DNA from 2 places in the Clostridioides sp. LIBA-6822 genome. Region 1 is predicted to be linked to the other one. Evidence: a T-box and tRNA genes for the amino acid it is inferred to sense, from the RefSeq annotation. Region 1 holds a T-box; the other holds one or more tRNA genes.
What was found. A T-box is a leader RNA that pairs with one kind of tRNA and senses whether it is charged. The one in region 1 lies ahead of thrS (threonine--tRNA ligase), so its partner is inferred to be a tRNA-Thr.
Positions count from the first base shown of each region.

Region 2: it encodes a tRNA-Thr, which carries the amino acid that the T-box ahead of thrS (threonine--tRNA ligase) is inferred to sense. The anticodon was not compared.

Region 1 is NZ_CP196995.1:611,551-615,843, reverse strand. Features, by position in the region: gene ACTG48_RS03195 (hypothetical protein) at 72-269, opposite strand; gene thrS (threonine--tRNA ligase) at 425-2,344, opposite strand; T-box leader at 2,408-2,646, opposite strand; gene ACTG48_RS03185 (DUF445 domain-containing protein) at 2,938-3,540, opposite strand; gene ACTG48_RS03180 (putative sporulation protein YtxC) at 3,705-4,293, opposite strand, start outside.
Region 2 is NZ_CP196995.1:4,320,923-4,325,215, forward strand. Features, by position in the region: gene ACTG48_RS20520 (DnaD domain protein) at 1-1,037, shown strand, start outside; gene ACTG48_RS20525 (ATP-binding protein) at 1,046-2,038, shown strand; tRNA gene ACTG48_RS20530 (tRNA-Thr) at 2,387-2,461, opposite strand; tRNA gene ACTG48_RS20535 (tRNA-Val) at 2,494-2,569, opposite strand; tRNA gene ACTG48_RS20540 (tRNA-Glu) at 2,574-2,648, opposite strand; tRNA gene ACTG48_RS20545 (tRNA-Lys) at 2,655-2,730, opposite strand; gene ACTG48_RS20550 (adenylosuccinate synthase) at 3,056-4,293, opposite strand, start outside.

The sequences.
Region 1 (4,293 bases):
TATTCAAAATCATTTCTTTCATTTATTTTCACTAGTACACGTCTCACCTATAATACTCTACTAAATCCAATCTATTTACATATAATCTCAACATATCCTTTATATGCATCTATTCTCAAAGAATCAGCAGTTTTAATTAAACCTATTTTATACAACTTTAAATTAACACTTATAGGTATATTAATTAAACCTATTTTATACAACTTTAAATTAACCTTTATAGATATATTATTTAAGCATCTTTTATACATCATTAAATCAACATACATATAAATATTAATTTAGCTTACAGCAAAAAAATTAGAGGTACACTATCATAAAATATGACTAACTGTACCCCTAATTATATTTATTTTTTCATAAGTTTAATTTATATCTATCAACATATAGATTAAACTTATATTATCTATCAATATCTTAAATATTAGTTTTGAATAATACTTTCTCTTGATTCAATTTCTTTTGAAATACTAGCTATAAATTCATCTAATTTAATGCTACCTATTTCACCTTTATCTCTTGATCTAACAGAAACATTATTCTCCTCTACTTCTTTTTCTCCTACTATTAACATGTATGGAACTTTTTCAAGTTGAGCTTCTCTTATCTTAAATCCGATTTTTTCAGCTCTATCATCTAATTCAACTCTTATACCCTTATCAAATAACTCTTTCTTAACTTCATTTGCATAATCCATAAATTTATCAGATATAGGAAGTATCTTAACTTGAGTTGGAGATAACCAAACTGGGAATTTACCAGCATAATGCTCTATCAATATACCTATAAATCTTTCTATACTACCAAAAGCAACTCTATGAATCATAACTGGTCTATGTTTTTCACCATCTTGTCCGATATAAGTATTATCAAATTGTCTTGGAAGTTGCATATCTAATTGGATAGTACCACATTGCCAAGTTCTTCCTAAACAGTCTTTTAGATGGAAGTCTATCTTAGGACCATAGAATGCACCATCACCTTCATTTATAGTATATGGTAGACCTAGTTCTTCTAAAGCTTCTCTTAATCCATTTTCTGCTGCTTCCCACTCTTCTTCGCTTCCCATAGAATCTTCTGGTCTTGTAGATAACTCTAAGTTATATTCAAATCCAAAAGTTTTGTAGATACCATCTATTAGGTTAGCTACTCCTTTTATCTCATCCTTTATTTGCTCTGGTAACATGAATATATGTGAATCGTCTTGAGTAAATGCTCTAACTCTCATTAATCCTTGTAATGCACCAGATAACTCATGTCTATGAACTCTACCAAGCTCTGCAACTCTCATTGGGAAATCTCTATATGAGTGTAATTGAGAATTATAGTAAATTAATCCTCCAGGACAGTTCATAGGTTTTATAGCATAATCTTCATCATCTATTTTAACTGTATACATATTTTCTTTGTAATGATACCAGTGACCTGAAGTCTCCCATAATTTTCTATTTAATATAATAGGAGATTCTATTTCAATATATCCAGCTTTTCTGTGTATTTCTCTCCAGAATTTTAATAATTCATTTTTAAGTTCCATACCTTTTGGTAAAAACATAGGGAATCCAGGACCTTCTTCAGGTATCATAAATAATCCTAATTCTTTACCTAATTTTCTATGGTCTCTCTTTTTAGCTTCTTCTAATAAATGTAAGTACTCTTCTAAGTCTTTGTTTTTCTCAAAAGAAGTTCCATAGATTCTTTGAAGCATCTTATTTTTTTCGTCGCCACGCCAGTATGCACCTGCAACACTTTGTAATTTAACAGCTTTAACTTTTTTAGTAGATGGTAAATGTGGTCCTCTACATAAATCAGTAAAATCACCTTGCTTGTAGAAAGATATTATTTCACTTTCAGGTAAATCAGATATAAGTTCTACCTTATAGTCTTCCCCTTGTTTTTTCATAAGCTCTAAAGCTTCATTTCTAGGAAGTTCAAATCTTTCTATTTTTAAATCTTCTTTAGCTATTTTTTTCATTTCAGCTTCTATTTTTTCTAAATCTTCTGGAACTAATCTATGGTCTAAATCTATATCATAGTAGAATCCATTTTCTATACTTGGTCCTATAGCAAGTTTTGCTTCTGGGTAAAGTCTCTTTATAGCTTGAGCTAATATATGTGCTGATGTATGTCTAAAAACTTCTTTACCTTCTTTATCTTCAAACTTAAATAAATTTAAGTCACAATCAGTATCTATAATGTGGTCCATACCTACAACCTCTCCGTTCACAGATGCTGCTACCACATTTCTAGCTAATCCTTCGCTAATGGATTTTGCTACATCCATAACAGAAATAGCACTTTCAAATTCTTTTATTGAGCCATCTTTTAAAGCAACTTTAATCATTGTTTTTTCCTCCTTATTGAAATAATTTTTAGATTTTTTGTAATAAAAAATCGCCCCAAATATGTTTGGGACGATATTAATTCGCGGTTCCACCCAAGTTGGTGTATACAAGTATATACAACCCTCTTGATGACTATAAGGTCGTCACCCGAGCACTTTCACATATAGTATAAATACAAATACTGCTAATAAACTCAGCTCCAAGGTAGTTTTCAAATAGACCTGTTACATGGGCTCTCAGCCATAGACCCAAATTCTCTGAGAATGGTTTCTAATCTACTCTTCCTCTTCAACGCTATAATTTTTAATATATTTTCATTATAACAGATACTTATACATCAATCAACATTAATGTAATATAATAATTACCCATTATTTTTCATCTTAATCAACTGCAAATCAATATTCTAATATTTTTATATTAGTTTAATCTTTTGATTTATAGTTATATTATAATATTTTCACCAATTTTAAATTTTTAAAATATATCTACATGCATGATAGATATGACTAGATAAATACTAAAATTAATTATTATTGAAGTTAATTTTTAGTTTTTGTATACTTAAATACAATAGCTAATTATTGTATATTTAAATAAATATAGTAACCAAACCTTGAACTATACCTATTAAAAAACCTAAAACAAGACCTAAAAATTCTATATGCTTTAATTCTTTTTTAGCTATTCTTATTATTATCTCTTCTAATTCATATAAATCTAGTTCATTAATCTTATCTTCGACCATTTTTTGTATATCTATACGTTCATTTGCTTTATTTATTATATTTTTACTCAATTCATCTATACTTTGTTTAACTTCAGACTCAATTATCTCTCCTAGATAGTCTTGTATCATGTTTTTTATGCCACTCGGTATAAATGAGACTTTCTCATGTATTATAATTTTTACCCTTGCTTTTATGTATCTTACAACTTCTTCCTTATCTTCGTCAGTAATGATATTTGCAAGTATTTCGTCCATAGAAAGAAATTCTTCTTGAATTATTTCTCCTACATTTGCTGCTATTTCTGCTCTTCTCTTTGGTATAAGTCCTACTATTTCTATATTTAAAAGAGGTATTTTAATAGGCTCTATTGGTCTAAATATTAGTCTTATAGCAACTACATTTGTAACGTAACCTATAAATCCACCAATAACAGCTAATATCAGTATCCTAATTAAATTATCCATTATAAAATTTCTCCTTATCAATTGTATATTTGTCAGCTATATTACATTTAATCAGTCGATGTTTTTTATAGTTAATAGCTCTAGCTATATTATAGCTTTATATACAATTATAAGTCTTTTGTGTCTATTTAAAAAGAATTTTTTTAGTTTTATATCTTTAGCTCCTAATTCTCCATAATTATACTAACTTTATTTTCAAAAATTGCCTCTACAGTATCTATAATTTCTTTTGAACAATTATTATTTAATAAATCTAATATTTCTATTTTTTTAGGGCATAAGGTTAATAAGGTACTTATTAAAAAGTCCTCGTAGTTTAAATTCTCTCTTATTACCATATTTATGATTTCTTCATCATCTATACTGTCTATTTTGTTTCCATTTTTATCGTATAAAATAAATGTATTATCTTCCATTATATGAACTTTTAGCAAATCAATCTTTTCTTCTTGAGTATCTATAAAGTATTTTAAAACTCTTATAAACTCATCTTGGTCTTTCTTTATTAAATACTCCTCAACTGCAATATCACCTATAGCAGAAATATATTTCATAAATTCTCTCATTCTAAATCTGATAAAACCTTCTACATTTATAAAATCATTTTCCTCTATATAATTTCTCACCCTTGTAAATACTGTTTCTCTCATAAAAATCTCTTTTTTAGCAAATATGTTTAGTGAATATATGTATATATTATTTTTATCTTCAGGATATGTACGCCCATAGCATTTTAGAATGTATTCTTTTAAA
Region 2 (4,293 bases), 640 kb from region 1:
AAATAGATTTAGGTGAAATCACTATTCCCAATATCTTTATAGATATATTTATGCCAATGGCGGACGGGTTATACGTAAAAGTTTATCTTTTGGGTTATAGACAAGCATGTGATATTACTTCTAATCCTAAGTTCGACAATAATTCAATAGCCAAAAACCTAAATATACCTTTGTCTGATGTGTTATCTGCTTGGAAATTTTGGGAGGAAAAGAAGATTATAAAAATACATGACAATGGAGAATTTGATAGTTTTAATTATTCAATAGAATTTTTAGATTTAAAAAATTTCTATATTGAGAATATATTAGGTAATAATTCATCTATAAAATCTAATACAGATCAAGTTGTATCTACTTCTGAAAATCCAAGTATTAGAAAAATGTTCAATTCCATAAATAAAATAGTTGGCAGATATCTCGACCCAAGTGAAAAAATAAGTATTATGGATATAATGAATAAATACAATATGAGCCCTGATATGATACTTTGTGCTTATGAATACGTCAAAGATAAAACAGGTACATCAAAACCAGTTAAATACATTGAGGGTATTATCAGGAATTGGTATGATTCAAATTTATATACACCAAAAGATGTTGAAGACAGCTTTTTAGTTAGAAGTGAGAGATATATTTTATATAAAACCATTTTCAATGAGTTAGGATTTTCAAGACAACCATCAAAGTCAGAAAAAGAACTTATGGACAGTTGGTTTGATAAATTTGATATGGATATGGACTTGATAATAAATGCCTGTTCTAAGTCTAAAAATATTTCAAACCCAAGTATATCTTATATAAATGGTATAGTTAAAAATTGGAATGAAAAAAATATAAAAAATTTAAATGATTTAAAGCAAAAAGAGGAAGAACGTATAGTTAAGGAGAATATTAATAAGAAGCAGATTAATACTACTCAAAACAACAATACTTACAAGAAAACTAAGTTTCATAATTTCAACGAAACATTCACTCAGTATACCTCTGATGAACTCGATGAGATTATTAAAAAAAGTCAAAAAGAAAAGTTTAAGTAGGTGATTAAATGAATGAAGATAAAATAAGAAAAATACTTGCTAAATACGATAAGAAAAGAGATAATAACGAACTCTTATTAGAAAATAGAAAAAATGAGGTATATAATAGAATTCCGGAAATAAAATCTATAGATGATGAGATTTCTAAAATAGGCCTTAGCTTAGCTAGAACAGTACTTTTAAATCCTAAGTCTAAAGATGAAATTGTGAATAAATCTAAAGATACTATAGAATCTTTAAAGGTAAAGAAAGAAGAACTTTTAGTTGAAAATAACATACCTCTTGATTATCTAGAAATAAAGTTTCAATGTGCTTCTTGTAAAGACAAAGGTTTTTTACCTAATGGTGAAAAATGCTCTTGTCTTAAACAAGAAATTGTAAATGAAGCTTATAAAATGTCTAATTTAGATAGGATTTTAAGTCAGGAAAATTTTTCGAATTTTAACTTGAATATATTTTCTCCTAAGAAAGGTTCTAATGGAGAAATATCTCCTAGAGAAAATATGCTAAATAATTTAAGTATCTGCGAAAATTTTGTTCATGATTTCAAGAAAGATAATGATGAAAATTTACTGTTTTATGGTTCTACTGGACTGGGAAAAACATATATGTGCAATTGTATTGCAAAGGAATTATTGGACAAAGGAAATGTTGTAATCTATCAAACTTCTTTTAGAATATTAGATATTCTTGAAGACTATAAATTTAGAAGAGACACAAATAATCAGATAAGTGAAGATAATTATAAAAACTTGTTTGATTGTGATTTATTAATAATAGATGACCTTGGTACTGAACTTAATAACTCTTTTACTAGTGGAGAAATCTTCAACATTGTAAACACAAGACTAGTTACTGGTAAAAAAATTATTATCTCAACCAACTTAACACCATCCCAAATAGGAAACACTTATACTCAAAGAACTCTTTCTAGAATTTTAGACAAATTTAGGATTTTAGAATTTACTGGTGATGATTTGAGATGGGAAAGATTTAAATAAAATAGCCCTTAAAAAACATTTTTTTATTTTTAAATAGAGAGGTAAGAACAAACTTGCTTCTCTGTTTAAAACTTATACTAAAGAAACTAATCTCTCTGCTATAAGTACACTTCTAAAGTATTTTTAATACATCTAATTCTTTATATTACTTGTAATTTATCAATATTGTAAACTTATCAGATTATATAATACTATTCTAAAAAGATTCTAAATTTTAATCTTAAAATTATATCATTACAAATAACTTAATACTTTATTGTAATTAAATTTAATTTTTCAATCAAAAAAAGATACTTAAAAGTATCCTGTAACATAGAAAATTATATTAATTTGAATTTATGTACTTTGTGGAGCTGGTGATAGGAATCGAACCTACAACCTGCTGATTACAAGTCAGCTGCTCTACCGTTGAGCCACACCAGCATATAATCTAGTATTCATCTCTAATTCAAAAATGGTGGGACTAACAGGGCTCGAACCTGTGACCCCCTGCTTGTAAGGCAGGTGCTCTCCCAGCTGAGCTATAGTCCCATACTGGTGACTCGTAGGGGAATTGAACCCCTGTTACCGCCGTGAAAGGGCGGTGTCTTAACCTCTTGACCAACGAGCCATAATTTGGTGATCTATCCGCGACTCGAACGCGGGACACCCTGATTAAAAGTCAGGTGCTCTACCGACTGAGCTAATAGACCACATTTTTTCGACTTTTTTCGTCGTTTCTTTCACTCACAAGTTATATTATAACTGCTATACAATTTTTAGTCAATAGTTTTTTTATTTTTTTAGCATATAATTAAAATCCTCTTGAACTACCTATTTTCAACAAGTATTTTAAATAAAATATGTAATTATAATACAGAAATTCAACTTTAATTACACATAGAATATACATAAATAATTTTAACTGAATAAAAATTTAATATAAATCTAACACAAAAGAGTATCTCTAATAACTATAATCATTACTTTGAGATACTCTTTCCTTATTATTCATAACTTAAATTGTTTAATAAAATATTAAGCAAATATATTTTTTCTTATTATTGTTTGAGCTCTATTAGGCCCAACAGAAACCATGTCTACACTCACTCCGACCAACTCTTCTATTTTAGCTATATATTTCTTTGCATTTTCTGGAAGATTATCAAAATTATCTACTTGAGTTATATCTTCATTCCATCCGTCTAATTCTTCATATATAGGTTCACATTTTGCTAAATCATCTAATGATGCTGGGAAATCTGTTATTATTTTATCCCCCATTTTGTAAGATGTACAAACTTTTATCTTATCAAATCCAGTTAAAACATCTAGTAACATAAATGAGATACTAGTTAAACCATTAACCCTAGCTGCATACTTAACTATAACTGCATCAAACCATCCACATCTTCTTGGTCTACCAGTAGTTACTCCAAATTCATGACCTTGTTCTCTTATTTTATCACCAATTTCATTTATTTGTTCTGTAACAAATGGTCCCTCTCCAACTCTTGTAGTATATGCTTTTACTATACCAACAACATCTTTTATCATATTTGGCCCTATACCTGCACCAATTGCAAATCCACCAGATGTTGGATGAGACGATGTAACAAATGGATATGTTCCTAAATCTAAATCTAATAAAGTTCCTTGTGCTCCTTCAAATAATACTTTTTTACCTGCTCTTACCGCATCATATACAATAACTGACGTATCTGCAACATATTTTCTTATCTGTTCTGCATATCCTATATATTCATTATATATAGTTTCAAAATCAAATAATTCTTCTTTTCCATATATATTTTTAACTATTTCATTTTTAGCATATATCTGAGCTTTTAACTTTATAGCAAATTTATCTTTATCCATTAAATCACATATTCTTATTCCAGATCTCTCTGTTTTATCCATATAACAAGGTCCAATACCTTTTTTTGTTGTACCTATCTTTAAATCACCTCTGGCTTCTTCTGACAATGCATCTAGCTCTTTATGATATGGGAATATGACATGGGCTCTATCACTTATTTTTATATTTTCTGTACTTATATTATCCGCTTTAAACATTTCCAATTCTTCTAAAAATCCTTTAGGGTCAAATACTATACCATTTCCTATTATATTTACTGTTTTTGGATTTAATACTCCTGATGGAATTAAATGTAATGCATACTTCTTACCTTCCACAACTAATGTATGCCCTGCATTATTTCCACCTTGTCCTCTCACTACTACATCTGCTTGAGTAGCAAGATAATCTATAACTT